DNA from 2 places in the Pseudarthrobacter sp. NIBRBAC000502770 genome. Region 2 is predicted to be linked to the other one. Evidence: riboswitches for the same ligand, from Rfam matches in the RefSeq annotation. Region 2 holds a riboswitch; the other holds the start of a gene.
The links. A riboswitch is a leader RNA that binds a small molecule or an ion and turns the genes downstream of it on or off. The one in region 2 is predicted to bind S-adenosylmethionine.

Region 1: linked by a shared signal. The riboswitch ahead of NIBR502770_RS20710 (cobalamin-independent methionine synthase II family protein) and the one ahead of NIBR502770_RS04065 (homoserine O-acetyltransferase) in region 2 are both predicted to bind S-adenosylmethionine.

What each region holds. Positions count from the first base shown of each region.
Region 1 covers NZ_CP041198.1:4,338,324-4,353,836, reverse strand. The annotation lists partial or broken gene acs (acetate--CoA ligase) at 1-987, shown strand, start outside; gene sfnG (dimethylsulfone monooxygenase SfnG) at 984-2,177, shown strand; gene NIBR502770_RS20745 (O-acetylhomoserine aminocarboxypropyltransferase/cysteine synthase family protein) at 2,177-3,529, shown strand; gene NIBR502770_RS20740 (CoA-binding protein) at 3,526-4,020, shown strand; gene NIBR502770_RS20735 (hypothetical protein) at 4,081-5,016, opposite strand; gene NIBR502770_RS20730 (RNA polymerase sigma factor) at 5,013-5,564, opposite strand; gene NIBR502770_RS20725 (DUF1508 domain-containing protein) at 5,840-6,211, opposite strand; gene NIBR502770_RS20720 (adenylosuccinate synthase) at 6,433-7,722, opposite strand; gene NIBR502770_RS20715 (M14 family zinc carboxypeptidase) at 7,958-9,022, opposite strand; SAM riboswitch class I at 9,251-9,356, shown strand; gene NIBR502770_RS20710 (cobalamin-independent methionine synthase II family protein) at 9,370-10,578, shown strand; gene NIBR502770_RS20705 (uracil-DNA glycosylase) at 10,779-11,408, shown strand; gene NIBR502770_RS20700 (DUF3151 domain-containing protein) at 11,483-11,905, opposite strand; gene fbaA (class II fructose-bisphosphate aldolase) at 11,906-12,925, opposite strand; gene NIBR502770_RS20690 (TrmH family RNA methyltransferase) at 13,048-13,704, opposite strand; gene NIBR502770_RS20685 (HAD-IIA family hydrolase) at 13,775-14,605, shown strand; gene NIBR502770_RS20680 (alpha/beta fold hydrolase) at 14,608-15,513, opposite strand, start outside.
Region 2 covers NZ_CP041198.1:825,381-840,893, reverse strand. The annotation lists partial or broken gene NIBR502770_RS21775 (1-acyl-sn-glycerol-3-phosphate acyltransferase) at 1-132, shown strand, start outside; gene NIBR502770_RS21770 (hypothetical protein) at 148-507, shown strand; gene NIBR502770_RS04125 (GNAT family N-acetyltransferase) at 596-1,633, opposite strand; gene NIBR502770_RS04120 (glycine--tRNA ligase) at 1,636-3,021, opposite strand; gene NIBR502770_RS04115 (DMT family transporter) at 3,152-4,141, opposite strand; gene NIBR502770_RS04110 (RNA-binding S4 domain-containing protein) at 4,174-4,407, shown strand; gene NIBR502770_RS04105 (alpha/beta hydrolase) at 4,439-5,089, opposite strand; partial or broken gene NIBR502770_RS04100 (SGNH/GDSL hydrolase family protein) at 5,167-6,035, shown strand; gene NIBR502770_RS04095 (hypothetical protein) at 6,084-6,641, shown strand; gene NIBR502770_RS04090 (CoA-acylating methylmalonate-semialdehyde dehydrogenase) at 6,724-8,208, opposite strand; gene mmsB (3-hydroxyisobutyrate dehydrogenase) at 8,260-9,177, opposite strand; gene NIBR502770_RS04080 (LysR family transcriptional regulator) at 9,289-10,221, shown strand; gene NIBR502770_RS04075 (zinc-binding dehydrogenase) at 10,281-11,417, opposite strand; gene NIBR502770_RS04070 (MFS transporter) at 11,422-12,804, opposite strand; gene NIBR502770_RS04065 (homoserine O-acetyltransferase) at 12,986-14,101, opposite strand; SAM riboswitch class IV at 14,114-14,229, opposite strand; gene NIBR502770_RS04060 (bifunctional o-acetylhomoserine/o-acetylserine sulfhydrylase) at 14,332-15,513, opposite strand, start outside.

The sequences.
Region 1 (15,513 bases), 890 kb from region 2:
CAGGTCATCTTCGAGGGCACCCCGAACACGCCACACCCGGGCCGGCATTTCGAAATCATCGAACGCTACGGCGTGACGCAGTACTACACCGCGCCCACGCTGGTCAGGTCCCTTATGGGCTGGTTCCCGGACGGCGTGCCGGACACCTATGACCTGTCCTCCATCCGCCTGCTCGGCACCGTGGGCGAAGCGGTCAACCCGGAGGCCTGGCGCTGGCTGCGGCAGAACGTGGGCGCCGGCACCGCACCCGTGGTGGACACGTGGTGGCAGTCCGAAACCGGCGCCACCATCCTCTCCCCCGCGCCCACGGACACCAGTTTCAAGCCCGGCTGCGCCGCACGCCCGCTGCCGGGGGTAAGCACCAGGATCGTGGACGACGGCGGCAATAACGTGGCCCCGGGCGTCCAGGGAAACATCGTGGTTGACTCCCCCGGGCCCGCCATTGCCCGCACCGTCTGGGGAAACCCACGGCGCTACTTCGATTCCTACTGGAGCAAGTACGCGGACCGGGGCTGGTTCCTGGCCGGCGACGGCGCCAAGTACGATGCCGACGGTGACATTTGGATCCTGGGCCGCGTGGATGACACCCTGAACGTCTCCGGACACCTGCTCTCCACCATCGAGATCGAATCCGCCCTGGTATCGCACCCGGACGTCGTGGAGGCCGGCGTCTGCCCGGTAGCGGATCCGAAGACCGGCCACGCCGTGGTTGCCTTCGTCGTCCTGAAGGCCGGGGCCCCGGCCGACTGCCTCGACGAGCTCCGGAACCACGTCGCCAAGGAGATCGGCCCCATCGCCAAGCCGCGCGACGTCGTCGTGGTTCCCGATGTTCCCAAGACCCGCAGCGGCAAAATCATGCGCCGGCTGCTCACCCAACTGTTCGAAGGAACAACCCTGGGCGACACCACCTCACTCCAGAACGAACCGGCCATCGCCGGCATTCAGGACGTCCTGCGCCAGCGGGCCCTAACGAAGGAAGAATCATGACAGACATCAGCAGCGTCGCACGTCTCTCCGAGCCCCTCAAGTTCGCCTACTGGGTGCCCAACGTTTCCGGCGGCCTGGTGGTATCCACCATCGAGCAGCGCACCGGCTGGGACTTTGACTACAACAAGAAGCTGGCGCGCATCGCCGAGGAATCCGGCTTCGAATACGCCCTGACCCAGACCCGGTACGCCGCCTCCTACGGCGCGGACAAGCAGCACGAGGCCACCTCGTTCAGCCTTGCACTGCTGGCCGCCACGGAGCGACTGAAGGTCATCGCCGCAGTCCACCCGGGAATGTGGCACCCCGGCGTGCTGGCGAAGTACATCATCACAGCCGACCACATCTCCAACGGCCGCGCCGCCGTGAACATCGTCTCCGGCTGGCTGAAGAGCGAGTTCACCAACTTCGGCCTGGAGTGGCTGGAGCACGACGAGCGCTACGTCCGCACCGAGGAATTCATCAACGTCCTGCGCGGGTTGTGGACCGAAAAGGAGTACAGCCAGTCCGGCAAGTACTACAACATCACCGATTTCACCCTGAACCCCGCCCCTGTGGACGTCCCGGGCCGCGCCCACCCGGAGATCTTCTTCGGCGGAAACTCGACGGCGGCCCAGGCCACCGCGGGCCGCGTGGCGGACTGGTACTTCTCCAACGGCAAAGACCTCGAGGGTTTCAAGGACAACATCGCCGGAGTGGTGGCCGCTGCCGGCGAAACCGGCCGCGGCGCCGGAGGCCCGCTGGCCGCTCCCCGATTCGGCCTCAACGGGTTCGTCATCGCCCGCGACTCCGAAAAGGAAGCCCGGGACACCCTGCGCGAGATCGTGGAAAAAGCGCACAAACCCGCCGTCCAGGGCTTCCGCGACGCCGTGCAGGAAGCCGGCGCCTCCACCAAGGACGGCAAGGGCATGTGGGCTGACTCCACCTTCGAGGACCTGGTCCAGTACAACGACGGGTTCAAGACCCAGCTCATCGGCACCCCCGAGCAGATTGCCGGGCGCATCGTGGAGTACAAGAAGATCGGCGTGAACCTGTTCCTCACGGGCTACCTGCACTTCCAGGAGGAGGTGGCGGCGTTCGGACGCGACATCCTCCCGATCGTGCGCGAACTGGAGGCCGACCTGGCGCGGAAGAACGGCACCGAATTGGACCTGTCCGGAACCCCGGTTGCCGCCGAAGCGGTGGCTGTCTGATGGCTGAACGCGCCTTCGGTTTCCGCACCCGCGCCCTGCACGCCGGGGGCACCCCCGACGCCGAGCACGGCGCCCGCGCCGTACCCATCTACCAGACCACGTCCTTCGTCTTCAAGGACACCAACGACGCCGCCAACCTGTTCGCCCTCCAGAAGTACGGCAACATCTACTCCCGCATCGGCAACCCCACGGTCGCGGCGTTCGAGGAGCGCATCGCATCCCTCGAAGGCGGCATCGGCGCAGTGGCCACGTCCTCGGGCATGGCCGCTGAGTTCATCACGTTCGCCGCCCTCACCCAGGCCGGCGACCACATCGTGGCAGCCTCCCAGCTGTATGGCGGCACCGTGACCCAGCTCGATGTCACCCTTCGCCGGTTCGGCGTCGACACCACCTTCGTCACCGGGACCGACCCTGCAGACTACGCCGCGGCGGTCCGGGACAACACCAAGGCCATCTTCGTGGAGGTGGTGGCCAACCCGTCGTCGGAGGTCCAGGACCTGGCGGGGCTGGCCAAGGTGGCACGCGACGCCGGCATCCCCCTGGTGGTCGACGCCACCTTGAGCACGCCGTACCTGGTGCGGCCCATCGAGCACGGCGCCGACATCGTGATCCATTCCGCCACGAAGTTCCTGGGCGGCCACGGCACCACCCTGGGCGGCGTGGTGGTGGAAAGCGGCCGCTTCAACTGGGGCAACGGCAAGTTCCCCACCATGACCGAGCCCGTGGCTTCCTACGGCAACGTCTCCTGGTGGGGCAACTTCGGCGAGTACGGCTTCCTCACCAAGCTGCGCAGCGAGCAGCTGCGCGACATCGGCCCGGCGCTGTCGCCGCAGTCCGCGTTCCAGCTGCTCCAAGGCGTTGAGACACTGCCGCAGCGGCTCGACGAGCACCTGAAGAACGCCCGGGCCGTGGCCGAGTGGCTGGCAAACGATGACCGGGTGGCCTATGTCAACTACTCCGGCCTGCCCTCCCACCCGCACTTCGAGCGGGCCAAGAAGTACCTGCCGCTGGGCCCCGGATCAGTCTTCTCCTTCGGGGTGAAGGGTGGGCGCGCCGCGGGGCAGAAGTTCATCGAATCCCTGCAGCTGGCTTCCCACCTGGCCAACGTGGGTGACTCCCGCACCCTGGTGATCCACCCCGGCTCCACCACCCACCAGCAGCTCAGTGCGGCACAGCTGGAATCCGCGGGCGTGCCGGAGGACCTGGTCCGCATCTCGGTGGGCCTTGAGGACATCGAGGACATCCTGTGGGACCTGGACCAGGCACTCGCCGAAGCCTCCAACGCCGCGGCCCGGGACGCCATTGTGGTCGAAGAACCCGCAGACGCCTGCACGATCGGAGCAAACGCATGAGCACCGCCGAACGCACCTGGTCCGGCCCGTCAGCACCGGAGCGGCTGGCGTTGCTCCGGCAGGCGAAATCCATCGCCATTGTCGGGGCTTCCGACAAACCGTCGCGGGCCAGCTACTTCGTGGCCACGTACCTGCTCTCCTCCACCCGCTACAAGGTGTACTTCGTGAACCCGGTGGTGAAGGAGATCCTGGGCCAGCCCACGTTTGCATCCCTGGCGGACCTGCCGGAAAGCCCGGACATCGTTGACGTGTTCCGCAAGCACGACGACCTTCCCGGCGTCCTTGACGAGGCAGTGGCCGCCGGCGCCAAAACACTCTGGCTGCAGCTGGGCTCCTGGCATGAAGGCGTCGCGGCAGGCGCGGAAGCCGCAGGGCTCAACGTGGTGATGGACCGCTGCGTGAAGATCGAGCACGCGCGCTTCCACGGCGGCCTCCACCTGGCCGGTTTCGATACCGGCGTGATTTCCTCCAAACGCCAGGTCATCGCCTGACCGCCGCTGAAGAAAACAACAGCGGGTCCGTTTAACGGGCCCGCTGTTGCCGTCTTTCGGCTATTTCGCCGGAGACGTGGGCCGGGGGCCGTTTCCCTGCCCCGTGCCCTGGGAACCTGCCTGGCCCTGGACCACTCCGGCAGTGGGTTTCGCTGGCCCGCCGGCCGCACCCGCCGCTGCGGGCGCATTATCCGGCGCGGGTGTGCCCGCCTTCCCCTGGTTCGCGGCGGCCGGTCCTGCCGGCTCTTCCGCCGCAGTTCCTTGGTTCTCCGTGCCGCGGCCAGCTCCGTCGCCCTGCGTGGCCGGCCCTGCCCCCGCAGGCAGACACATCCTGCCGGCTGCTTCGTGATTGACGGGACCGGCGCAGAGCGGCGTGCCAGTGTGCGCATGCCCTGTGTGCCGGGAAGTTCCGGCCTGGTCCGGCAGGAGGCGGGAGGCGAGGTTGGCCGCGTCGGTGGCCCCGCCCGCTGCGGCCTCCGGGCCGGCGGCGGCAAGTTCCCCATCGGAAGCCACCCTGGGAGCACGGTAGCCGTAGCCGGCGGCCGACGGCTCGCTCACCGAACTGTTCCAAGGCGACAAATCCGCCAGCAGCTGCTCCACGGGGCTGTTCCCGGGAGGTGCTGAGCTGGCGGCTACCCCGCCAACTCCCAGCCCCATGCCGGCCACCAGCACCAGCCCCAGCGTGGTGGGGCGGTGCCTGCGACGGCGGCGGCGCGCCAGCTCATCGGCGGGCGGTCCATCGTCCTGGTCAGCTTCGCGTTCTCCAGGCTGCCTGCCTGCGGCATCGAGTGCGCCGGCAGGTACGGGGGCCTCCCCCCGGGCCGGCCCGCCAGCCGTGAGCAGTGCAGCGAGCTCCCCGGTGGGCTCGGGCGTGGGAAGGGACGCGAGGGCACCCAGCGAATGGAGGGCGCCGCGAAGGTCCGCGTCCTGTTCGAAGCCGACATCCAGCAGCATGTCATCGACGAGGGCGGCAAGGTTATCCGGGGCAGGCGTCATGGCGCGAGGTACTCCTTCACTGCGGCAAGTTCCCGGAGTTTCAGCAATGCGCGCCGCTGAAGCTGCTTGACCGAACCAGCGCTCTTTTCCATGGTCTCCGCCGTCTGTTCCACCGTGAGGCCACCCACCAGGCGCAGCGACAGGACGTCCCGCTGGTCCCGGGGCAGCCCGTCCAACATCCTGAGGACTTCCCGGGGTGCGATGCGCTGCAGTGCTTCCTTCTCCGCCGACATGTCCTCGCGCCGGTCCAGCTCGGGCTCGAAGGGCAGCTTGGCCGGAGTACGGCTCTGGCGGCGGTGGTCATCCACCATCCGGGCGTGGGCAACAGAGAAGATGAAGGTCCGCAGCCCGGACTCCCCTCCGCGCACGGTACCGAGCCGTGGCAACACGGACAGGAACACTTCCTGCATGGCGGCCTCCGGATCCTCGACTCCCCGGGCCGTGAGATAGCCCAGAACCTGTGATGCATACGCCTTATAGACCAGGCTGAAGGCAGCGGTCCCGGACTCTGGCCGGTCCGGAGCCTCGTCTGTCTGTGCATCGGTCACTGACGTGGTGCTTTCCGTCAAGAAGGGCGGTGGCAAGGCAAGCGTTCAGTACATCCGGAACGCTGCGCCTAGTCTACCCTCCAGTAACCGCGCAGCCAGAAGCGCCTCGGCCCGCGGCCAGCGACGGGCGCAGCCTGGCAGCCACCCTTGCGGAAAGACAAAAGAGCCGGTCTGGAACGTGATGGGGGACAGGTTCCAGACCGGCGCTTCATAGAGGTAATCGCTCCGGCCGCCCGGAGGGTTACGCCTTCTTCAAAAAAAGTTGGAAATCATTTTCAGCGGGTAGCTGTCCTGGTCCACCGGGGCACAATGGCGTGCCGGCGGGGTGCCCCTGCCGGCACGAAGGCGTGCGCCAGGGCGGGCGTGCGCTCCTCGCTGCATACAGGTACGACGGCGGCGGGCAGCTCCACCGGGATGGCGGCCGCAGCTGCAGCGGGTACAGGCGCGGAACGGGAGACGGCCCCCGCGGGACAGAGATCGGTGACCAGGCCGGTTCCGGCACATTCGCGAACCGCGGCTATCCCGGCCACCACGGCGGCTTTGTCCTCGAACGGGCCCGAGACGGCGATCACGGCCCCGTCCGGAGCCAGGAGCCGGAACCTGAAGAACGAATCAGCGTCGATGAATGCTTCAAATTTTCCGGCCATGACGATCCTTCCTTGGGCACCAGGTGGTACAGACGAGTCTGGCGGCGGCACCGGAAGCCTCACAAGACCGTGCGCGTTAAGCCTGTGTAAATTCGCTTTCCGGCTGCCAAAAACAAGCGGCAGGCCACCTGCGAAGGTGGCCTGCCGCCGTCGTAGTCCCCACCCGCTCCCCAGCCCCGCAAACGCGGCCAGGGAACCCCGCGGGCGTGGGCCCACAAAATCTAGTCCTTGATGAGGTCGTTCACCACGATGGTCTGGTCCCGGTCCGGGCCAACGCCGATGGCGGAGAACCGGGTTCCGGAAAGCTTTTCCAGGGCCAGCACGTAGTTGCGCGCGTTCTCCGGAAGGTCTGCCAGCGTCCGGGCTCCGGTGATGTCCTCGGTCCAGCCGTCGAAGTACTCGAAGATGGGCTTCGCGTGGTGGAACTCGGTCTGCGTCATGGGCATTTCGTCGTGCCGGACACCGTCCACGTCGTAGGCGACACATACCGGAATCTGCTCGATGCCGGTGAGCACGTCCAGCTTGGTGACGAAGTAGTCAGTGAAGCCGTTTACGCGGGAGGCGTGCCGCGCCAGGACCGCATCGTACCAGCCACAGCGGCGCGGGCGTCCGGTGTTGACGCCAAATTCGCCGCCGGTCTTCTGCAGGTACATGCCCATCTCATCGAAGAGTTCCGTGGGGAATGGGCCGGCACCAACGCGGGTGGTGTAGGCCTTGATGATGCCGATGGAGCGGGAGATCCGGGTAGGGCCGATGCCGGAGCCCACGGAGGCGCCGCCGGCGGTGGGGTTGGAGGAGGTCACGAACGGGTAGGTGCCGTGGTCCACGTCCAGGAAGGTTGCCTGGCCGCCCTCCATCAGGACTACCTTGCCCTCATCCAGCGCGGAGTTCAGGACCAGGGTGCTGTCGATGACCAGCGGGCGGAGCCGCTCGGCGAAGGACAGGAAGTACTCCACGATCTCGTCCACCACCACACCGCGGCGGTTGTAGACCTTGACCAGGAGTTCGTTCTTCTGCCGCAGCGAGCCTTCCACCTTCTGGCGGAGGATCGATTCGTCAAAGACATCCTGGACGCGGATGCCCAGCCGGGCAACCTTGTCCATGTAGGCAGGGCCGATGCCGCGGCCGGTGGTGCCAATGGCCCGGCTGCCCAGGAAGCGTTCGGTTACCTTGTCCAGCACCTGGTGGTACGGCGCCACCAGGTGGGCGTTGGCGGAGACCCGCAGCTTTGAGGTGTCGGCGCCACGCGCCTGGAGTCCGTCGATTTCCTGGAAGAGGGCCTCCAGGTTCACCACGCAGCCGTTGCCGATGATGGGAACGGCGTTGGGGCTGAGAATGCCGGCCGGCAGAAGCTTGAGTTCGTACTTTTCACCGCCTACGACGACGGTGTGCCCGGCGTTGTTGCCGCCGTTGGGCTTGACGACGTAGTCAACACGGCCGCCCAGCAGGTCGGTGGCCTTGCCTTTTCCTTCGTCGCCCCACTGGGCTCCTACGATCACAATTGCTGGCATGGGATCCTCCCCCATTCGTTCGGGCTGCCCGGGCCCGGCCACCAGGTGGCAGGCCGATGCAGCGCCGTTCATGAGAATGCCCCGAACAGACCGGCCTTCGCACAGCCGCAGCACGGCGCAGCGAAGCAAGAGTTCCGGGGCTCTTACCACCCAAGTTTAGCCGATAGGGCACTTCGTCCACTGTTGTGGCCCGCCGCGGCCGTTTCTGCCAAAAGGCCGCGGCGGGCGGTGCCGCCTATTCGTCCTCAGCCTCCCCGGCGGGGCGGGACGTCTGTTCGGCGAGTGTGTTCCAGAAGGAGGTGTCGGCGTCGGCAATGGACCCGTCCGCGATGGCTGCGGCCGTGGAGGTCAGCGTGGTGACAGTCTGCTTGATCAGGTAGCCGTTGCTGCGCTGCCCGAGAGCATAGCCGTCCAGGTAGTGGTCCGACATGCCGCGCATCTCGAAGAGCAGGGTGGCGATGCCGTACTCCACGGAGATGCCGTTTCGGCTGATGGTTTCGGCGCTGCCGCCCTGGTACTTGCCCAGGTGTCCCCAGCCGGTGGAGTCGACGTTGTTGAAGACCACGGCGCCAAGCTGCTTTGATTTTTCGACGACGGCGGGGTCGGCGTTGGGGGTGGTGGGGTACAGGATGGAGCCGGATACCAGCTTGCCGTCACGCTCGGCCCGGGTGCCCTGGTGGTGCAGGTCGATCATGTAGTCGATCCGGTACTTGCGCATGACGTTGTTGTGCAGCGCCTGGGTCTCCGGCTGGACCTTGGCCACATGGTCGCGGTTCAGGTCCACGCCCTCGGCGTTGTAGCGGGTGAGGTTGCGGTCCCCCTTGGCAAGGTAGTTTTCCAGGGAGAAGTTCACGTCCCCCATGGCCCCGTCCGCATTGAGCATGGGCACCACCAGAATGTTCACGCCTTTGAGGATGTCAGCGGATTTACCGGCCCCCAGGTGCTTGATGAACTCCATGGCGCCCTCGGTGGTGAGCTGCTCGTTGCCGTGCTGCTGGGTCAGGTACAGAATGGTGGGCTTGGCGGGGTCCGAAATGTACTTGACCAGGTGGATGTCGCGCCCCTTGACCGTTTGCCCGATGACCTCCAGCTCCATTGCCGGCTGGCGGGCGTCCTGGTCCTTCAGGAACGAGACCATCTGTTCGTACGTGGCGAGCTTGGAGGTGGTGATCTGGCCGTTGCCGTCGTAATTGGGGCCTTCGCCCACAGCGTGTGCCAGCGGGGCGGGACCCGCGACGACGGCCAGCGCCAGGGCTCCGGAGGCGGCGAGGGTCCTGAAATTTGCCAGGGATTTCTTCACAGTGCGTTACCTCTTTCGAGTGCATCGGGGCGCCACCGGCCAGCTCCGTTGCGGCGGTGGCATGTGACCTCAGCCAACCAAGCTTAACGAAACCTGTCAACAAGCTGGACAAAGTCTGTAAGTATGCTGCTGCCCGCCGGGCAAGGGCAGGGAAGCAGCCGGGCAGCGGGCCGCGACATAAAGCGGCACGGACTTGCCCCAAGGTGGGTCTCTCGATTTAGTGAGAGTGAACCATCCGGAGCGGCCGAGAGACCTGGCTCGATGACGCCGCAGCAACCACGGTCCAGCAGGATTCCTGCCGGACCGAAGGTGCTACTGCCAGGACCGATGGAAAGGAAGATTCCAGCATGCCCCTGAACACCGACCACATCCGCGTCACCCACGCCGGATCGTTGCCCCGCACCCCGGAACTCATCGCGGCCAATGCCGCCAAGGAAACCGACGGCGTCACCCCTGAATTCCTGGACCTCCTGGAAACCTCCGTGGTGGACGTGGTCCGGCGCCAGAAGGACCTCGGGATCGACATTCCCAACGACGGCGAATACGGGCACACGATGGCCAACTCCGTGGACTATGGCGCCTGGTGGAACTACTCCTTCGCACGGCTGGGCGGCCTGGAGCCAACCAATGTGGACCGCTGGGCCGATGCCCAGGTGCACCGCTCCTCCCCCGGCAACATTGTCCTGACCTCCTTCCCCGACAGGCGCGACCGGCAGGCGTTCAACGAGGCCTACAACGACCCGTCCTCGGGCATCCTGTCCCACCGCAAGAGCGTGACCCAGCCCAAGATCGCCGGACCCCTGACCTACACGGGCCAGGACCTGGTGGCATCGGACATCAAGAACCTGAAGACCGGCCTCGCCGCCGCCGGGTTGTCGGACGGCTTCGTGGCATCCCTCTCTCCCGGCTCGTGCGCCCGCGTGGCCAACGAGTACTACAAGTCCGATGAGGAACTTGTCTACGCCTGTGCCGATGCCATGCGGGAGGAATACAAGGCCATCGTCGACGCCGGCCTCACCGTGCAGCTCGACGATCCGTCCCTGGCCGAGAGCTGGGACCAGATCAATCCCGAGCCCAGCCTGGAGGACTACCTGAAGTTCATCCAGCTGCGCGTCGAGGCCACCAACTGGGCCCTCCGGGACCTGCCCCAGGAACAGATCCGGCTGCATGTCTGCTGGGGTTCCTGGCACGGCCCGCACACCACGGACATCCCTTTCGCCGACATCATCGGCTCGGTGCTGCAGGTCAACGCGGGCGCATACTCCTTCGAGGCAGCCAACGTCCGCCACGAACACGAATGGCGTGTATGGGAGGACACCAAGCTCCCCGAGGGCAAGGTCATCATCCCGGGCGTCGTGTCGCATGCCACCAACGTGGTGGAACACCCCGACCTGGTGGCTGACCGCATTGTCCGCTTTGCCGACGTCGTGGGCCGCGAAAATGTCATTGCCTCCACCGACTGCGGCCTGGGCGGCAGGGTGCACCCACAGATCGCCTTCGCCAAGCTGGAGGCCCTCGGCGAGGGTGCTCGCCGCGCCACCAACCGCCTCTGGTAGTCCGTCGTACCGCTGCGCCGGCTGTGCCTTCCATCACCGGAAGGGGCGGCCGGCGTTTCGTTTCCCCGGGCTTGGTAAACTGGCAGAGGCCGACCAGGAATCGGCCCACCCCAACTAACCGCCGTTGATGATCCGCGCCGCCGCGCGCCCATTTTCACCGGTGGAAGCAATATCAATCCCCGCAGGAGAACCAGCACTTCATGACAGCCCTGGCCCCAGAAACATTCCACGAACAGCTCATGAGCCGCCGCTACGAACCCAGCGTTGCCGCCGTCAATGGACTGTGTGATTCCCTGCAGGAGGCCAAGCCCGGAACCGTGGTGCCCTATGTGGACCCGATGCACGACGTTGAGGAATGCCGCATCATCAGCCTGTTCTCCAACATCGGCGAGGCGGACCCGTCCGGGTTCATCACTGCCGGGGACCAGGACGCCGCGACCCGAATGCTGGGGCTCCAGTGGAAGCTGGGGTTGCGCCCCGAGTTCGTGATGCCGTGGAACGTCCACCCCTGGCACGTCCCCGGCGAAGTCAACGGCAAGTTCACTCCGGACCAGATCCAGGCCGGCCTGAAGCCGCTGCTGAAGTTCCTCGCCCTGGTCCCCCGCGCCTCCGTGATCGTTGCGCACGGCACTGAAGCCAACCGCCTGGCTAACCTCCTGCTGAAGACGGAGGTGCCCCTGCTCTGGCGCCGCGGCCTGAAGACCTACAAGGTCCGGTCGCTGAGCGGCCGCGCCTTCGCCGGTTCCCCGGCGCGCCAGGAGGAATACCTCGAGGACATGCGCGCGGCCTACGCCGATGCCATGGCCCGCACAGGCATCGCCAAGCCATAAACGAACGAACGACCACGGGTGGTTTCCTTTCCAGGAAAGGTAACCACCCGTCGTCGCGCTTTAATCCAAGCTTGCTACTTCGCCTCGATGGCTGCCTTCGCTGTGGGGTCCGAGTCGTTGAGGAACTTTTCGATCCGCTCCGGCTCGTCGGCCTCGCCGATGGCGGAGGACGCCCGGCCCAGGGAGTAGAGGGCACGCAGGAATCCACGGTTCGGCTCGTGCTCCCACGGGATGGGGCCTACGCCGCGCCACCCGTTGCGGCGAAGCGCGTCCAGTCCGCGGTGGTAGCCCACCCGGGCGTAGGCGTAGGAGTCGATGGTGCGCCCCTCGGCCCACGCTTCCTCAGCCAGGATCGCCCACAAGAGTGAGGACGTGGGGTGCCTTTCCACCAGGTCCAGGGCCTCGTGCCCGGCCTCCAGCTGCCCGTTCACCTCGGTTTCGGCAGGCAGGAGCGTGGGCTCCGGCCCCATCAGGTTGCGGCGGAACTCGTCCGACATCTAGAAGGTCTTTCCGGCCGAACCGAGCTGCTTGGTGGCTTCCACCACGCGGGCTGCCAGGCCGGCTTCGGCGGAGGCGCCCCAGACGCGGGGGTCGTAGGTCTTCTTGTTGCCCACTTCGCCGTCGACCTTCAGGACGCCGTCGTAGTTCTTGAACATGTGGTCCGCTACCGGACGCGTGTAGGCGTACTGGGTGTCGGTGTCGATGTTCATCTTGATCACGCCGTAGGAAACGGCGTCGGCGATTTCCTGGTCGGAGGAGCCGGAGCCGCCGTGGAACACGAGGTCGAACGGATTGTCCTTGCCGATCTTGGCACCCACCTGGGCCTGGATGTCCTTGAGGATCTCCGGGCGCAGCTTGACGCCGCCGGGCTTGTAGACGCCGTGCACGTTGCCGAAGGTCAGGGCGGTGATGTAGCGGCCGTTTTCGCCGGCGCCCAGGGCGTCGATGGTGGCGAGGGCGTCCTCGACCGTGGTGTAGAGCTTGTCGTTGATGGCGTTCTCGACGCCGTCTTCCTCGCCGCCGACGGTGCCGATCTCCACCTCGAGGATCATCTTGGCTGCGGCGGTGCGGGCCAGCAGGTCGCGGGCGATCTTCAGGTTCTCCTGCAGGGTCTCGGCGGAACCGTCCCACATGTGCGAGTTGAAGAGCGGGTTCCGGCCGGCCTTGACCTCGGCCTCGGAAGCTTCCAGCAGCGGCAGGACAAAGCCGTCCAGCTTGTCTTTGGGGCAGTGGTCCGTGTGCAGGGCGATGTTCACACCGTAGTTCTTGGCCACTTCGCGGGCGAAGGCAGCGAAGCCCAGGGAACCGGCAACCATGTCCTTGGTGGAGGCGCCGGACCAGTAGGCGGCACCGCCGGTGGAAACCTGCACGATGCCGTCGGACTCTGCCTCGGCGAAGCCGCGGAGCGCTGCGTTCAGCGTCTGCGAGGACGTGACGTTGACGGCGGGGAAGGCAAATCCGCCCGCCTTCGCGCGGTCGATCATCTCGGCGTAGATCTCTGGGGTTGCAATGGGCATGCTGGCTCCTCTGCTGAGTTTCGTCTGTGGGTGGATGACCCTCAAGTAGACCGCTTACGGCTTGGCACCATCCTAGCCATTCCCCGGCGGCCCGGGTGTTTCGGGTCACGGGTTGGTAATACTCACACGCGCTGGTTGAAGACGTGCCGGCGGATCCAGGCGTGCATGGCGATGGCCGCGGCGGATGCGGCGTTGATCGAACGGGTGGAGCCGAACTGCTCGATGGAAAGGGTGGCGGCAGCGGCCTGATGGACTTCCGGGGTCAGGCCCGGGCCCTCCTGCCCGAACACCAGCACGCAGTCGCGCGGCAGCTCGTAGGTCTCCAGGGGCACAGAGTCCGGGAAAATGTCGATGCCGATGATCGCGAGCCCCTCCCCCTGCGCCCACTGGACAAAATCCTCCACCGTGGGGTGGTGGCGGACGTGCTGGTAGCGGTCGGTGACCATGGCTCCGCGCCGGTTCCACCGCCGTCGTCCGATGATGTGCACCTCTTTGGCGAGGAAGGCGTTGGCGGTGCGCACCACTGTTCCGATGTTGAGGTCGTGCTGCCAGTTTTCGATGGCCACGTGGAAGTTGTGCCGCCGCGAATCCAGCTCTGCCACGATCGCCTCATGCTTCCAGTAGCGGTATTTGTCCAGCACATTGCGCCGGTCACCGTCGGCCAGGAGGTCGGGGTCCCAATGGTCGCCTTCGGGCAGTTCCCCCTCCCAGGGCCCGACGCCGACCTCCGCCTTTGCGGGTTCGGCCTCCCCGGGCTGGTGGTCGGGTTCGTCTGTCATGCCGGGCATTTGGTTCACCCTTCAACACTAGACTGGACTCTTCGGGCAACCATCACAGGCGGAGGCAGGCATGGCAGAAGCAGACGAGGTAACAGGCAACCCTTCGGTGTACCGCAGCGGCCAGGAGATCGAGTGCTGGCTGACGGACATGGATGGCGTCCTGGTGCACGAAAACCAGCCCATTCCCGGCGCGGCCGAGCTGATCCAGCGCTGGGTGGATACGTCCAAGCGGTTCCTGGTGCTGACCAACAACTCCATCTTCACCCCGCGCGACCTTGCCGCCCGCCTGCGTTCCTCCGGCCTGGAAATTCCGGAGGAAAACATCTGGACTTCGGCGCTGGCCACGGCGCAGTTCCTCAAGGACCAGGTGCGGGGCTCAGAGTCCGGCAACCGCGCCTACACGATCGGTGAGGCGGGGCTCACGACGGCGCTGCATGAGGCCGGCTTCATCCTCACCGACCAGAACCCGGACTTCGTGGTGCTTGGCGAGACGCGCACGTACTCCTTCGAGGCCATCACCATGGCCATCCGCCTGATCCTCGCCGGTGCCCGGTTCATTGCCACCAACCCGGACGCAACCGGCCCTTCCAAGGACGGTCCCATGCCGGCGACGGGTGCCATCGCGGCCCTGATTACCAAGGCCACCGGCCGCGAACCGTACATTGTGGGCAAGCCGAACCCCATGATGTTCCGGTCTGCGATGAACCAGATCGACGCACACTCAGAGACCACCGCCATGATCGGTGACCGGATGGACACGGACATCATTGCCGGCATGGAGGCCGGCCTGCACACCGTCCTTGTCCTCAGCGGCATCACGCACAAGGACGACATCGCCGCGTACCCGTTCCGGCCCAACCAGGTGCTCAACTCCGTGGCGGACCTGAAGAACCAGATCTAGGACTAGAAGATGCTGACCCTGGATCCGCCCCGGGGCAGCGGGAAGTACTCGTCCAGGAGTCCCGTGACCAGGGGCCGGTAGACCTGCGGGTTCCAGCCCGGGCTGGCGTGGGCGGGTACCGCCCCGGTGGTCTGGAGGTTGCTTGAGACCATGTTGTCCTTGTACACCACGGCCCAGGTTTCGGACGCCGTCTCGTAGTCCACGGTGGCGTCCTTCGGGTTGCCCAGGTAGGCCATTTTGGCGGTGCCGAGCTGCCCGGCGAACTGCCTTCCTTCGAAGTGGTAGATGTAGGCGGACTCCGTCTGGACCAGCACGTTGGACGGGGCGATCGGTGAGAGCTGCTCCAGTGTCTGGTTAAGGATCTGCCGCCAGCTCCGTTCGTCCTTGTGGATGATCCGCTCCCCCAGTTCATACCCGCCGCGGAGGGTCGAGGGAAACCTGACGCCGCTCTCGTAGAGGAACACCACGCCGTCGAACCAGCTTTGGTCCAGGACGTCGTGGGCGCTGTTCGGGCTGGAGTCCAGGAGGATGAACTGCACCTGGATGCCTGCCACGGCAAGGAGCCGGGCGGCCACCTGGGTGGCCAGCATGCCGCCGAAGCTGTGGCCGTAGAAGAACAGTTTGGTGATCTTTTCCACCGCGACGTACTCAGCAATCGCGCGGACGACTTCGGTGACGTCGAGGCCCAGGTTGGAATATCCGACGGCGGCGAGCCGGGCACGCTTGTTCAGGGCCCCCCGGAGCGCGTTCAGGATCCATTGCGCCTCTTCCCAGCTGGTTTTGTACCCGGGGAACAGGAACCAGCAGGCGTCCGGGTAATAGGCGTCGGCGAAGTCATCGGCAACGGCCAGGATCCGGGTGGTCCGGCGCTGAGACTGCACCTCACGGGTCACCAGCATGTCGGCGGC
Region 2 (15,513 bases):
CCACGTGGTGGTGGGATATACGGGCCGCGCAGACGCTTACGCGGCTGCCGTTGCCAGGCTGCGGGAAGGCGAATACCTGGCTGTTTTCCCCGAGGCGGGGTCAGCAGGAGCTTCACGGTCCGCGAATGCCGCACGGGTGCTGTCCGGATGGCGGCGGAGGCGGGGGTTCCGGTCATCCCGGTATCCATCTGGGGCGCCCACCGCATCCTGACCCGGGGGCACGGCTTTTCCTTCCGCCGCAGCTGGCGGGCGCCGGTCCGGGTCCACGTGGACGCGCCGGTGGTGCTTCCGGCCGGCGTTGACGTTGAGGCGGCAACGGAAGCTTTGCGCGGCACCCTGCAGGCGGGGATCGACCGCTGCATCGCCGGCTTTCCGCTCCGGCCGGGGCCTGGAGCCTGGTGGATGCCGGCGCGGCTGGGTGGTGGTGCGCCCACGGATGCCGAGCGGCAACTGCTGGACGCTGCCGACGCCGCCGCGGGCCGCCGTCGGGCTCCCCGCACCAGGTAGCATCGCAGCCCAAGCAGGTAGCGCCAGGTGCCGTTTTGAGGGGTCAAAACGGCACCTGGCGCTACCCGGCTGGGAAGCGGGAGCGCGCTTAGTCGGAGACCACCAGGGTCTCGGCGCCGGCCAGGCGGGCCTTGCCGCCTGCCAGGAGGGGTTCGACGGCGGCGCGCAGCGCGGCCATCGAGTCGTCCAGTTCCAGCATGACGGGGTGCTGGTAGGCGATCAGCGCAAGCATGTCCCGGACGGCCTCGGCCGCGTCGTCGGCAGCAAGCGAGGGCTCGTGCCCGACGAAAACGTCCGTGGGAGTGTCCGGTCCCGTGCCCACTTCCGTTTGCGGTGCGTCGTCAGGGCCGGCAGGGGCGGCGTAGCTGACGGCGAACGCCCGGATGCGGCCCTTCTTGCTGGGTGCCACGCCCTGGCCGAACGCCGATTCCGGCTGGGCCCGGAGCACGATGGCGCCGTGGGCTCCGGTGAGCTCATCCAGGAAGAGCTTCTGCACCTGGCCCACGGACAGAACACCAGGAGAGTCCCAGCCGTGGATGGAGGTGTAGTACCGGCCCACCACGTCCGTCAGCTCCACCGAGCCGGTAGCCAGGTCCATGACGATGTCGGAACCGGCGTTTTCACCATCGATGGGGCGGCCGCCGTGGTCCTTGTCCGGGAAGACAGGCAGCCGGAGGGCTCCGGGCTCCACGATAACCAGCCGGGAGCGCTGGATGGGTGCCAGCCCGGCCGCTTTGGCGAATGCGGCCCCGGGCGTGCCCGGTTCCACTTTGGCGCGGAGCTTGGTAACGCCCGACGGCGCGTGTCCGGCTTCGCGGCGCAGCATGGCCAGGAGGGTGGCTCCGATGCCGTTGCGGCGGTGGTCCCTGGCGACTTCAATGTAGGCCCAGAGGCGTTCCGGGTGCAGGGACGCTTCATAGACGACGCCGGCCGCGACCGGGATGCCGACGCCGTCAACGACGTCCTCGGCGACGATGCAGCGCCGCCACGGCGTGCCGTTCCCTCCGTTGGAGGATACGGCCAGGGCGCCACGGAACTGGCGGGCCTGGGCAGTCTCGGGGCCGCCCCAGATTTCCAGCAGCGCGAGGTCGTCGCCATCCCGCCATTCACGGTATTCGATGGCCACGCTCAGGCGCCGATCAACCGTGCCGCCAGGTAGCCTTCCACCTTGTCCAGGGAGACGCGTTCCTGGCTCATGGTGTCCCGCTCGCGGATGGTGACGGCCTGGTCCTCGAGGGTGTCAAAGTCCACCGTGATGCAGAACGGGGTGCCGATCTCGTCCTGGCGGCGGTAGCGGCGGCCGATTGCGCCGGCGTCGTCGAAGTCGATGTTCCAGTTCTTCCGCAGCTGCGCGCCCAGGGCCTTGGCCTTCGGGGACAGGTCCTCGTTGCGGCTCAGAGGCAGCACGGCGGCCTTGACCGGGGCCAGGCGCGGGTCCAGCTTCAAGACCGTGCGCACGTCCACGCCGCCCTTGGCGTTGGGGGCCTCGTCTTCGGTGTAGGCGTCCACCAGGAACGCCATGAAGGACCGGGTCAGGCCGGCCGCGGGCTCGATCACGTAGGGGGTGTAGCGCTCGTTGGTGGCCTGGTTGAAGTAGCTCAGGTCCGTGCCGGAGGCCTTGGCGTGGGTGGAGAGGTCAAAGTCGGTGCGGTTGGCGATGCCTTCCAGCTCACCCCACTCGGAACCCTGGAAGCCGAACCGGTACTCGATGTCCGTGGTGCCCTTGGAGTAGTGGCTGAGCTTCTCTTTGGGGTGCTCGAAGAAGCGCAGGTTCTCCTCGCGGATGCCCAGGCCCGTGTACCAGGCCATGCGCTCCTTCATCCAGTACTGGTGCCACTCTTCGTCCGTGCCGGGCTCGACGAAGAATTCCATTTCCATCTGCTCGAACTCGCGGGTCCGGAAGATGAAGTTTCCGGGCGTGATCTCGTTGCGGAAAGACTTGCCGATCTGGCCGATGCCGAACGGCGGCTTCTTCCGCGAGGTGGTGAGCACGTTGTTGAAGTTCACGAAGATGCCCTGCGCGGTTTCGGGCCGCAGGTAGTGCAGGCCTTCCTCGCTGGCCACCGGTCCCAGGTAGGTCTTGAGCAGGCCGGAGAACTCCTGCGGCTCGGTCCACTGGCCCCGGGTGCCGCAGTTGGCGCAGGCGATGTCCTTCAGGCCGTTCTCGGCGGGGCGGCCCTTCTTTTCCTCGTATTCTTCCTCGAGGTGGTCAGCGCGGTAGCGCTTGTGGCAGGAGAGGCACTCCACCAGCGGATCGGAGAAGACTTCCACGTGGCCGGATGCTTCCCATACCTGGCGGGGCAGGATCACCGAGGAGTCCAGGCCCACCACGTCCTCGCGGCCGCGGACCATGGACTGCCACCACTGGCGCTTGATGTTTTCCTTGAGTTCGGCTCCGAGGGGCCCGTAGTCCCAGGCAGAGCGCGAACCTCCGTAGATCTCACCGGCCTGGAACACGAAGCCCCTCCGTTTGGAAAGGGAAATGACCTGGTCGAGGACGGATTTTGCTGCCATGGGGTAACTCCAATTTCTACAGGGCCGCTGGGTGCGGTCCGCGGGTTGTCAGGCCCCGGCTGCCATGTGCCTGCGGCACAGCGGCAACGGGTCGGGGCGGATGAAGGAAGATCAGGGGAAAGCTTGTGTCCTAGCGTACCGGCCGCTGCCTGCGAAGCGCGCCCCGGGGCCAGGGCAGGGTGGCCAGGATGATCGCGCCGAGCGTGAGCAGCGTTCCCAGGACGGTGGCCGGCGCGACGACGGTTCCCGGGGCGGGCAGGGCAAGGTCCAGGGCCAGCGAGCCAAGCAATTGGCCCGCGATCATTCCCAGGCCGGTGACCAGTACGCCCAGGCTGCGGACCAGCAGGGCGCCCAGCCCAATGAAGATGCAGCCCATGGGGCCGCCCAGGTAGTACCACCACTCCCCCGGCAGCGGGTTGCCGGGGCCGGCCACGGCGAGCTTAACGGCGAAGGCGGCCCACAGCACGATGCAGCCGGCCACGAAGTTCACCAGGGTGGCGGCAATGGGAGTGCCGTAGTGGAGCGTGGCGGTACCGTTCATGGCCTGCTGGAAGCTCATGAGGAATCCCGCCGCCACAGGCAGTATGAGGGGAAGCAGCAACCCGGACGCCCCGTCCCCGGAACCGCCGCTGCTGAACCTCGGCGAAACCGCCCAGGCCACGGCGGCGATGGTCAGGACGCAGCCGACGATCCGGATGGCGGTGACCGACTTCTTTCCGGCCGGCCCTATGCCCAGCCGGTCCACCACGAGGCCGCTGACGGTCTGCCCGGTGACGGTGGCCACGGTGAACAGCGCCACGCCGAGGATGCCGACGGTGAAGGACTGGGCAAAGACGAACAGGGCTCCAATGGCGCCGGCCACCACATAGATGCGGGGAAACGCGCGGCTGCGGACGGCCGGGATGATGGCCGCCAGGCCCGCCCGGCCCCGTGGCAACACCAGGGAAATGAGGATCATGACCAGCAGGCCTGTGCTGAAACTCACGGCCGCGGCGGCAATTCCGTCATTCAGGCGCGCCCCCAGGGCGCCGTTGATGCGGCCCTGGACGGGGATGGCCAGGCCTGAACCTACGGCCAGGGGCAGGCCCGCCAGTGCCGGCAGGCGGGAAGGGGAGGTCATTGAATCAACCTTAGTTCAGGCATTATTGCTCTATGAGCAACCCCATTGAGGACGTCCCCATCCGCGACACCATGATCCGGCTCGGCCAGCTGCTGAAGTTGGCCAATCTCGTCGAGGACGGGGTGGAGGCGGCGGAGCTCATCAAAAACGGGCTGGTCAAGGTCAACGGCGAGATCGATGACCGCCGGGGCCGGCAGCTGCACAACGGGGACACTGTCGACGTCAATGGCCAGACCATACGGGTCGTGGCACCCACGGCGGACTAAGCGCCCGGCCGCCGCGCCGCCGTCGTCCGTTCTACTTGTTCAGCACCTCATGCGTGAGGAACTCCCCCACGTGCCCAATCTCCTGCTGGTTGATGCCGTGCCACATGCCCGAGTATAGGACCTTGGTGAGCTTGACGTGCCTGCGCACCCAGCCCATGGTGAACTCGATCTTGTCCTGGGTGATCACGGGGTCCTGCTGGTCCCGTCCCCAGAACATGGGCACGGTGCCGTCCAGTTCGTCGTCCCTGAAGCTGGGGTCTCCGGCGGCGTCCACCACGAACCCTGAGAGTCCGACGACGGCGGCGAAGTCCGTGGGCCGCTGGCGCAGGAGCGTGGTGGCCATGGCCATGCCCATGGAGAAACCCAGCAGGGTGACGGACGGGTGCCCGGCGCGGATGCTGTCGATCCACTCCAGCACATACGCGGACGCCTTCTTGACCCGTTCCAGCGAGTACTCGATCGAGGCCGTCAGCGGGAACCAGGTGAAGCCGGGGCCCATGGCTATGGGCGCCCGCAGCGACGCGACGGCGAAGTCCCCGGGCAGCATGTCGGCCAGGCTGAGCAGGTCCTGCTCATTGGCTCCGTAGCCGTGGAGGAGCACCAGCAGCGGCTTGCCGGCGCGCTGGTCTTCCGGATGGGACCACAGGACAACGGGGGCAGGAAATACTTCGGCGTCAGTCATGGTTTCCATTCTTACAGTTACCCGAAAGTAACAACCTACGTTCGCGTAGGCAGCGGAGCGGAAGGCAGGATAGGACCGTGACTGATGCAAGTGCCGTTTCCACTACTCCTTCGCCCGCCGGTTCCCATCCCTGGACCCGGTACGTGGCGCTGGGCGATTCCTTCACCGAGGGCATCGGCGACCCCGAACCCTCAAGCCCCGGTGGCCACCGCGGCTGGGCCGACCGCGTTGCGGAGGAATTGGGCCGCACCCAGCCGGACTTCGCCTACGCCAACCTTGCCGTCCGCGGCAGGCTGCTGCAGCAGATCGTGGATCAGCAGCTGGCACCCGCCCTTGACCTGAAGCCTGACCTGGTCACCTTGTCCGCGGGCGGGAACGACCTCATCCGCCCTGGCGGGGACCCGGACGCGCTGGCCGAGAAACTGGATTCCGTGGTCCAGATCCTTTCCACGGGCGGCGCCACGGTGGTCCTGTTCAACGGGCCGGACACGGGGTCGTCGGTGCTGGGCAGGATCCGCAGCAAGGTGGCCATCTACAACGAAAACCTGCGGACGGTGGCGGCCCGGCACGACGCCGTCATTGCCGACATGTGGTCCCTGCGGCAGTTGAGCGACCCGCAGATGTGGGACCAGGACAGGCTGCACTTCTCCCCCTGGGCCACCACACCATCGCGGCCATGGTGCTGGACGCGCTCAACGTGGAGCACTCCTTGAAACCCCTGCAGCCTATGCCGCTGCCGCCCCGGACCTGGCGCGAGGCAAGGAGCGGCGACCTGGTATGGGCGCGGGAATACTTCGTGCCATGGGTGCTGCGCCGCCTGCGCCACCAGTCCTCCGGCGACGGCATCACGGCAAAACGTCCGACGCCGGGTCCCGTCTTTGGACCGGGCGTTCCGATGGGTTCGGGCGAGGGTCCGCTGGGAACCTCCGAACCCAGCCGCCGGTAAGGCTGCCGGGGTTACGCTGGAAGGACAACACTCGAGAGGCGCGGCACCGTGAGCAGCTTGTTTTTCTGGATTATCATCCTGTCCTTCGTTGTCCCCATGGCCATGCGGGCGTACCGGCGCTCCATGGCCCGGCGGGACCGGGACCAGGGCCTGCCGGGCCAGTTCCCCGGTCCGAACCAGTTACCTGGCTACGGCCAGTTCCCTGGCTCCGCCGGGCCGCAGAGCAACCAGCCGCGTGACGGCTACACCCAGCAGGATTACTTCTCCGGCGGCTTCCGCCAGCCCGGCCAGCCGCAGGGCCCCATTGGCGGCCAGCAGCTGCCGCCCTACCAGTACGGGCAGCCGCCCATGGCGGACCCCCGTTACGACGCTCCGTCGCAGGAATTCGGGCAGGAACCCCCGTTCCAGCAGCAGCCCCAGCAACCGCCTTACGGGCAGCAGCCTTATGGACACGAGCCCTCCTCCGGACCGGCTGCACCGCCGCCGCCGGCAGCTCCCCAGGGGTACCGGGCGCGGAAGCTCGCTGAACTGGACCAGCAGTACAGCAACGGTGAGCTGTCCATGGAGGAGTACATGAAGCGCCGTGGCGACATCATGAACGGCTAGCAACACCTGCACACAACAGGCCGGGGACCGAATGACGGTCCCCGGCCTGTTGTTGCTTGGTCGTCGCGCTCAGTGCACCTGGCTAGTCCACCTGCGGGAAGCCAAGGTCGATCACAGAGGTGGACGGGTCCGGCCAGCGGGTGGTGACTACCTTGCCGCGGGTGTAGAACCGGATGCTGTCGGGCCCGTACATGTGGGTGTCGCCGAACAGTGAGTTCTTCCAGCCGCCGAACGAGAACGTACCCACCGGGACCGGGATGGGGACGTTGACGCCCACCATGCCTGCCTCGACGTCGAACTCGAACTGCCGTGCCGCCCCGCCGTCGCGGGTGAAGATGGCCGTGCCGTTGCCGAACTGGTTGTCATTGACCAGCTGTACCGCGTCGCTGTAGGTGTCCACGCGGACCACCGACAGGACCGGGCCGAAGATCTCGTCGTCGTAGACCTTCATGCCCGGCTTGACGTGGTCCACCAGGCTGACGCCGATGAAGAACCCGTCGGAGTCGAACTGCTGGGAGCTGCCGTCCACCACCACGGTGGCACCTTCGCCTTCGGCTCCCGTGACGTAGGACGCCACCCGGTCCCGGTGTTCCGCGGTGATCAGGGGACCCATCTGGGAAGCGGGATCGGTGCCGGCACCGATCTTCAGGTCTGCCATGCGGCTGGAGATCGCCTTGACCAGGTCATCGGCAATGTGTCCGACGGCCACCAGGACGCTGACGGCCATGCAGCGTTCGCCGGCGGAACCATAGGCGGCGGAAACCGCAGCGTCGGCGGCCATGTCCAGGTCGGCGTCGGGAAGCACCACCATGTGGTTCTTCGCGCCGCCCAGGGCCTGCACCCGCTTGCCGTGCTCGGCAGCCCGTTTGTAGATGGACTGGGCCACGGGGGTGGAGCCGACGAAGCTGACTGCCTTCACCTCAGGGTGCTCCAGCAGGACGTCGACGGCTTCCTTGTCCCCCTGGACCACGTTCAGGACGCCGGCCGGCAGTCCCGCCTCGGCGAAGGCTTCGGCGATGAAGACGGCGGCGGACGGATCCTTCTCGCTGGGCTTCAGCAACACCGTGTTGCCGCACGCCAGCGCGCTGCCGATCATCCACAGCGGCACCATGGCCGGGAAGTTGAACGGAGTAATGCACGCCACCACGCCAACGGGCTGGCGGACGGAGTGGACGTCGATGCCGCTGGAGACCTGCTCCGAGCGTTCGCCTTTGAGCATGTGGGACAAGCCCGTGGCGAAGTCGATGTTTTCCAAGCCGCGGGCAATTTCACCTTCGGCGTCGGAGAGGACCTTGCCGTGCTCGCTGGTGAGGATCGCAGCGAGTTCCGATTTGCGCTGGGTCAGGATTTCGCGGACCTTGAAGAAGATGGTGGTGCGCCTGGCCAGACTGGTGGCGCGCCATTCCGGCAGCGCGGCGCGGGCTGCCGCGATGGCCTCCTCTGTCCGGGCTGCGGAGGCGAGCGCCACCTGCTTTTCCTGCCGGCCGGTGGCGGGGTTGAAGACCGGGCCGAAACGGTCGGCATCGGTGACGCGGGTGCCGTTGATGTAGTGCGGGATGGTTTCCAAGGGAGTCTCTTTTCCTGCCGTGCTGGCGGTGTGGCCAGTTGGGCGGCGTGTTTAGTTGGACGGTGCCTGGTCGGCTGGCTGGAGCGAGCCGTCCACGAGTTTGATGATCATGGAACAGTCCTTGCCTGCGTCCCCGGCGTCAATGAGCCGCTGGAACAGTTGCTGGACGTGCTTGCCGATTTCCAGGGGCGTGCCGGTGTCCTCGGCGGCGCTGATGGCCAGGCCGATGTCCTTGTTGGCAAGCTCGGTAGTGAAGGTGGGTGCGAAGTCGTTGTTGGACGCCGCCGTGGGCACCACGCCGGGGACCGGGTACCAGGTCCGGAGCGCCCAAGAGTCTCCCGAGGAGACCGAGGCGATGTTCCAGAAGACCTGCTTGTCCAGGCCCAGCCGGTCAGCCAGGACAGCGCCCTCCGCGGTGGAGGCAAGGTTGATGAAGAGCATCAGGTTGTTGCAGATCTTGGCCGCCTGGCCCGTGGTGGGGCCGCCGGTGGGGATGATGTTTCCGGACATGGGCCCGATGTAGTCCGAGGCGTCTTTGACGGCGCCCTCTTCGCCGCCCACCATGAAGGTCAAGGTCCCTGCTTCCGCGCCGCTCATTCCGCCGGACACCGGGGCGTCCACGAAGCGGAAGCCGGCGGCAGCAGCGGCGTCGTGCAGTTCCTGCGCGGAGGCGATATCGATGGTGGAGGAGTCGATGAGCAGCGTGCGGGTATCCGCGTGCTTGAGCACGCCGTCCTCCCCGAGGTATACGGCCCGGGCGTGTTCGCCCTTGGGCAGCATGGTAAACACGGCGTCCGCGCCGTGCACGGCTTCGGCGATGCTGGCTGCGCGCTTGACGCCACCTGCCTCGGCGGCTGCCAGTGCCGCGGGGTTGAGGTCGAACCCGCGCACGTCGTGCCCGGCCTTCACCAGGTTCACTGACATGTGGCCGCCCATGTTCCCCAGGCCGATCCATCCGATAACTGCCATGCGTAAGCTCCTTTGCTTCCATTCCGGCGTTACTGCCGGCATGCCTGTGTCTACGATCACACCTTGCTAGAGTGCAATCAAGGGGAAAAATTACAGACGCTCTGTGCATCGATGCACACAAGAGGAAGGCTACGCGTGGACTCCAGACGGCTGCCAAGCCCCGACGACCTGCTCATCCTGCTGACGGTGGCGCGCCTGGGCCGGTTCAACGCCGTGGCCGAGACCCTGGGCACCACCCACACCACCATTTCCCGCCGCATCCTGGCCTTGGACAAACAGCTGGGCGGCCGGACCCTGGAACGCAGCCCGCACGGCTGGGAGTTGACCCAGCTCGGTGCGTCCGCAGTGGAGGCGGCGGAGGCGATCGAAAGGACTCTTGGCTCGTTGTCAGGCCTGATCAGCCAGGACCAGAGTGCCCTGGCCGGCCTGGTGCGGGTGGCCACCACCGACGGAGTGGGAGCCGTGTTTGTCACCCCGTCGCTGGTGCGGCTCCAGCAGCAGAACCCGCAGCTGAACATTGAAATGCTGAGCGCCACCCGGAAAGTCAGCCAGAACCGGTCAGGGGTGGACCTGGAGATCGTGGTGGGCCGGGCCGACGTCAGCACCGCCCAGACCATCTTCCTGAGCAACTACTACCTGCGCCTCTACGCCAGCCGCGGCTATGCCGCGCAGCAGGGCCTCCCGGAAACGCTCGACGACGTGGGGCAGCACGCGTTCGTCTCCTACGTGGAGTCTGCGCTCCAGGTGGCGGAGCTTGGGCCCCGCTGGTCATCGCAGCTTCCGACGCCCAGGACGAGCTTCCAGGCCACCAGCGTGTTCGCCCAGGTGGAGGCGGTGCGCCAGGGCGCCGGCATAGGGCTGCTGCCGAACTTCATGGTGGGAGACCGCGAAGATTTCGTCCCCGTGCTGCCCGGTGAGTTTGAGCGCCAGTTGCCCATCTGGGCCGTTGCCAGGCCGGAATCGCTCCGCTCGGTCCGGGTACAGGCCGTGATCGCGGCCCTGAAGGACGAGGTGAAGGAGCGCTCTGTGCTGCTCGCCGGCTGAAGATCCGGTCCGACGGGTCAGGCCTGAGGAGTCAGGCCCGACGGTTCAGGCGCGACGGTTCAGGCCTGGAAGAGCCGCCGCACTACCTGTCCCGCTGCGAGCGCATCAAGGCCCTCGTTGATCTCGCTGAGTGGCCGGGTGTCGGTGTGCAGCAGCTCAACGGGCAGCTTGCCTTCCCGCCAGTACGCCAGGTACTTGGGGATGTCCCGTGCGGGAACGGCGTCACCCATGTAGGAGCCCAGCAGCCGCTTGCCGGCGCCGGCGAACTGCAGGGCAGGTACGGTCAATTCGGCGGACGGGTGGGGCAGGCCCACCGAGACCACCGCGCCACCCCTGGTGACCTGCTCGAGGCAGGACGCGATCACAGCGGCCGAGCCCACCGCCTCGACGGCAACGTCGACGCCGTCGCCGGCTGCTTCCCCGATCAGCCGTCCCGCGTCCTCCGGCGTCCCCACCGCGGTGGCCCCCGCGTCGCGGGCCAGTTGGTGCTTCCCCTGGTTGGGATCGATGGCGATGACGCTGGCGGCCCCGGCGAGGCGGGCTGCCATCACGGCGGACAGGCCCACCGCGCCCAGCCCGAACACTGCCACGGACTGGCCGGGACCGACTCCTGCGGTGTTGAACACCGCTCCCATTCCGGTGAGCACGGCGCAACCAAACATCGCAGCGACTGTGTCCGGGACGTCGTCGTCAATCACCACCACTGATTCCCGGGCAACCACCGCGTAGTCAGCGAAGGCGGATACGCCCAGGTGATGGTTGATGCGGCCGCCCTCCGGCGTCCGCAACAGCGCCGGACCGTGGAGCAGGTCTCCGGATCCGTTCACCTCAGCTGCCCGGTGGCAGAGCGCGGGCCTGCCTGCCAGGCAGGCCCGGCACTGGCCGCAGCTGGGAACGAACACCAAAACCACATGGTCACCCACGGACACGTCGGAGACGCCGTCTCCTACGGACACCACCCGCCCCACGGCCTCGTGTCCCAGTGCCATGGGAAGGGGCCGGACGCGGGAACCGTCCACCACTGACAGATCCGAATGGCACAGGCTCGAGTAGGTGATGGAAACTCCAAGTTCACCGGTGCGCGGCTCCGGCTGGTCCAGTTCCTGCACCAGCAGCGGCCGCGACTCGGCATAGCTTTGCTTTAACCCTGCGGCGGCCGGGGCGGGAACGGTGGAGTAGAGGACGGCGGCTTTCATGGGCCTACTTCTTGCTGGCAGCGAGCAGGTCTGCCGTGCCCTTGGCGTCGGCAGCGTCAACATCGTGCAGCGAGATGCCCCGGGTTTCCTTCAGGAAGAAGACCGCGACGGCGGTGATGGCACAGGCGATGAGCAGGTACACCGCTACCGGGACGGAGGACTTGTAGGTGCCCAGGAGCGAGGCAGCGATGATCGGGGCCAGGGAACCCGCCACGATGGACGTCACCTGGTACCCCAGGGAGACGCCGGAGTAGCGCATCCGGGTGGGGAACATTTCCGCCATGATGGCTGGCTGCCCGGCATACATGAAGGCGTGGAACACCAGGCCGATCATGATCGCCGCCAGGATGACGAAGTCGTTCTTCGTGTCCATCATGGGGAAGGCGAAGAAGCCCCAGGTGGCACCCATGACGGCGCCGGCCATGTAGACGGGCTTGCGGCCGAAGCGGTCCGACAACTTGCCCACCATGGGGACCACCGAGAAGTGGACGGCATGGGCAACAAGCAGCAGCAGGAGGATCCGCGTGGTGTCGGCCTGGACAACGGTCTTTAGGTACGTGATGGAGAACGTGACCACCAGGTAATACAGGATGTTCTCCGCAAAGCGCAGGCCCATGGCAGTGAAGACGCCGCGCGGGTACCGCCGGAACACCTCAGCCACGCCGTAGCCCTTGTGGCCGGCGTCCACTTCTTTACGGGCCTCCAGGAAGATGGGGGCGTCGTTGACCTTGGTGCGGATGTAGTAGCCGATCAGGACGATCACGGCGGAGAGCCAGAACGCCACGCGCCAGCCCCAGCCCAGGAACGCGTCCTGGGTCAGTGTGGAGGACAGGACGAACAATACGGCCGTGGCCAGGAGGTTGCCCAGCGGCACCGCCGACTGCGGCCAGCTGGCCCAGAAGCCGCGGGACTTGCTGGGGCTGTGCTCTGCGACGAGGAGGACCGCGCCGCCCCACTCCCCGCCCACGGCGAAGCCCTGGGCGAACCGGAGGAAAACCAGAAGCGCAGGCGCCCAGTAGCCGATCTGCCCAAAGGTGGGCAGGCAGCCCATGAGGAAGGTGGAGACGCCCACCACGATGATGCTCAGCTGCAGCAGCTGCTTGCGGCCGAACTTGTCGCCGAAGTGGCCAAAGACGATGCCGCCGATGGGGCGTGCGACAAAACCGACGGCATAGGTGAGGAAGGCGGCGATGATGCCGTCCAGTTCGGTGCCGGCGTTGGGAAAGAAGGCCTTCCCGAACACCAGGGTGGCGGCCGATGCGTAGAGGAAGAATTCATACCACTCCACGACCGTGCCGGCCATGGACGCCGTCACCACTTTCTTCAGGCCTGAGGCCTTGACGTCGGTTTCCTCTGTACGCCTTGCGGCGGAGCTTTCCGTACTCATGCGAACTCCTTCGGCGTCGTCGTCGACGCCACGGGGACCAGTCGATGGGGCCCGGGGTGTGATGCACACCACGGACACCGGATTCGATTGAGTATGGTCTGCCCGCGGTGCAACCTCAACGCCAAATAGTGCAGAAGGCATCTGCAGGAATGCACATTGCCGGCCGTCCTCCCGGCGGCGGCTACGCCAGGAAGCTGCTCCGGAGCTGGCTGCCCAGCTGTCCAATTTCGGTCAGGAACCCGTCGTGCCCGATCGGCGCCCGGATGAGGTGGACATCCACGTCCCCGGGCAGGGCCTGGGCAAGCTCGTGGGACTGCGATGGGAAATAGAGCCGGTCGGAGTCGACGGCGGCCACAAAGAACCGTGCCGTGGATGCGGCAAGGGTTTCGGCCAAGGTTCCCCGTCCCCGGCAGACGTCGTGGCTCATCAGCGCTTCGGTCAGGGCAATATAGCTGTTGGCGTCAAAGCGCTTCACCAGCTTGTTGCCCTGGTGGTCCAGGTAGCTTTCCACCTGGTAGCGGCCGCGGGAGGCCAGGACTTCCCCCCGCAGTGGCGATTCCGGCGCCTGGGGTTCCCGTCCGAAACGGCCTTCCAGCTCGGTGGCGGACCGGTAGGTGATGTGGGCGATCCTGCGGGCGAGGGCCAGTCCCTCTTCCGGACTCCGGCCGCCGTAGTAGTCCCCGCCGTTGAAGTTGGGATCCTGCCTGATGGCCAGGGTCTGCGCCTGGGCGAAGGCAATCTGTTCGGCAGTACTGGCGGCTCCGACGGAGATCACGGCGCAGCGCTGCACCCTGTCCGGGTACGTCACAGCCCATTCCAGGGCCCGTGCACCGCCCATGGAGCCGCCCAGGACGGCGAACCAGCTCTTGATGCCCAGCTGGTCCGCCAGCCGGGCCTCGGCAACAGTACTGTCGCGCAGCGTGACCAGGGGAAACCTGGAGCCCCAGGGCTTCCCATCAGGCGCGGGCGACGACGGCCCGGTGGACCCGTAGCAGCCGCCCACGATGTTGATGGACACCACGAAGAAACGGTCCGTGTCCACGGGGGCTCCAGGGCCGGCCAGCTGCTCCCACCAACCTTCTTCGTCGGTGTCGCCGCGGGTCACGTGGGTGCTGCCGGTCAGTGCGTGCTCGATCAGGATGGCGTTGCTGGCGTCCGCGTTGAGCGTGCCCCAGGTTTCGTAGGCCAGGGTGACGTCCGGGAGGTAGCCTCCGGCTTCGAGTTCCAGTCCCCCGATGGAGGCGTAACGGACAATTCCGTGTTCAGGGATGGCGGTTCGGGCGACGGTAACCGTCATGGCAAGACCTCTTCTACGCGCTTGCCCGCCGTCGTCTGACCGGCAGGCCAGGTCCTCACCCGGGGCACCCCACCGCGGATGGAGGGTTGCCGGCCAGCAAGCCGGGGCTGTCACTGGCACTCATGACCTGGTTCGAGTGTACGAAACACCCCCCGCTCCAGGCCAAGAGTATGACTGGTTGTGACTTCCCGGCTTGCCGGCCGGCACGTGCTGCGCCCTCGCGGTTGGGTCTAGGCGCCGGTGCCCTTGGCGGCCCGGAAGCCTGCCTCCAGGTCAGCCAGGATGTCGTCGATGTGCTCCAAACCGACGGAAAGCCGGACCAGGCCCGGGTGAACGCCGGCCACAACCTGCTGCTCCGGCGAAAGCTGGCTGTGCGTGGTCGACGCCGGGTGGATGACCAGGGAGCGCACGTCGCCGATGTTGGCCACGTGGGAGTGCAGCTCGAGTGCGTCGACGAAGCGCTTGCCGGCTTCCGCGCCGCCGGCCAGGTTGAAGGCGACCACGGCGCCCGTTCCCTTTGGCCCGTACTTGCGGCCACGCTCGTACCAGGGGCTGGACGGCAGCCCCGCGTAGGCGACGGATTCGACGTCGTCCCTTGCCTCCAGCCAGCGCGCAACCTCCGTGGCGTTCGCAACGTGGCGCTCCACCCGCAGGCTCAAGGTCTCCAGGCCTTGGGAAATCAGGAACGCGTTGAAGGGCGAGACCGCGGAGCCAAGGTCGCGCAGCAACTGCACCCGGGCCTTGAGGATGTAGGAGAGGTTGGCGCCGAGCGCGCCGCCTTCGCCGAGGTCGCGTGCGTAGACCAGGCCGTTATAGGTGGGGTCCGGGGTGTTGAAGCCGGGGTACCGTTCCGGGTCCTTGCCGAAATCGAACCTGCCGGAATCGACGATGACGCCGGCGATGGCCGAGCCATGGCCGCCCAGGTATTTGGTGGCCGAGTGGATGACGATGTCCGCGCCCCACTCCAATGGGCGGATCAGGTAGGGGGTTGAAAGGGTGTTGTCCACGATCAGGGGCACGCCGGCCTGGTGCGCCACTTCGGAGATGCCCTCAATATCAAGGACGTCCTGGCGCGGGTTGGACACCACTTCACCGAAGAAGAGCTTGGTATTGGGCTGCACGGCGTCGCGCCACTGGTCCAGGTTGTCAGGATCAGCCACGAAGGTCACCGAGATGCCGAACTTCTTCAACGTGTGGGCGAACAGGTTGTAGGTTCCGCCGTAAAGACTGGGGCTGGCCACTATATGGTCGCCTGCCTCGGCGATGTTCAGCACTGCGAACGTCTCCGCGGCCTGGCCGGAGCTCAGCAGCAATGCCGCCAGGCCGCCTTCAAGGCTTGCGATCCGTTGCTCGACGGCGTCCTGGGTGGGATTGCCGATGCGGGTGTAGATGGGTGCAAGTTCGGCCAGGGC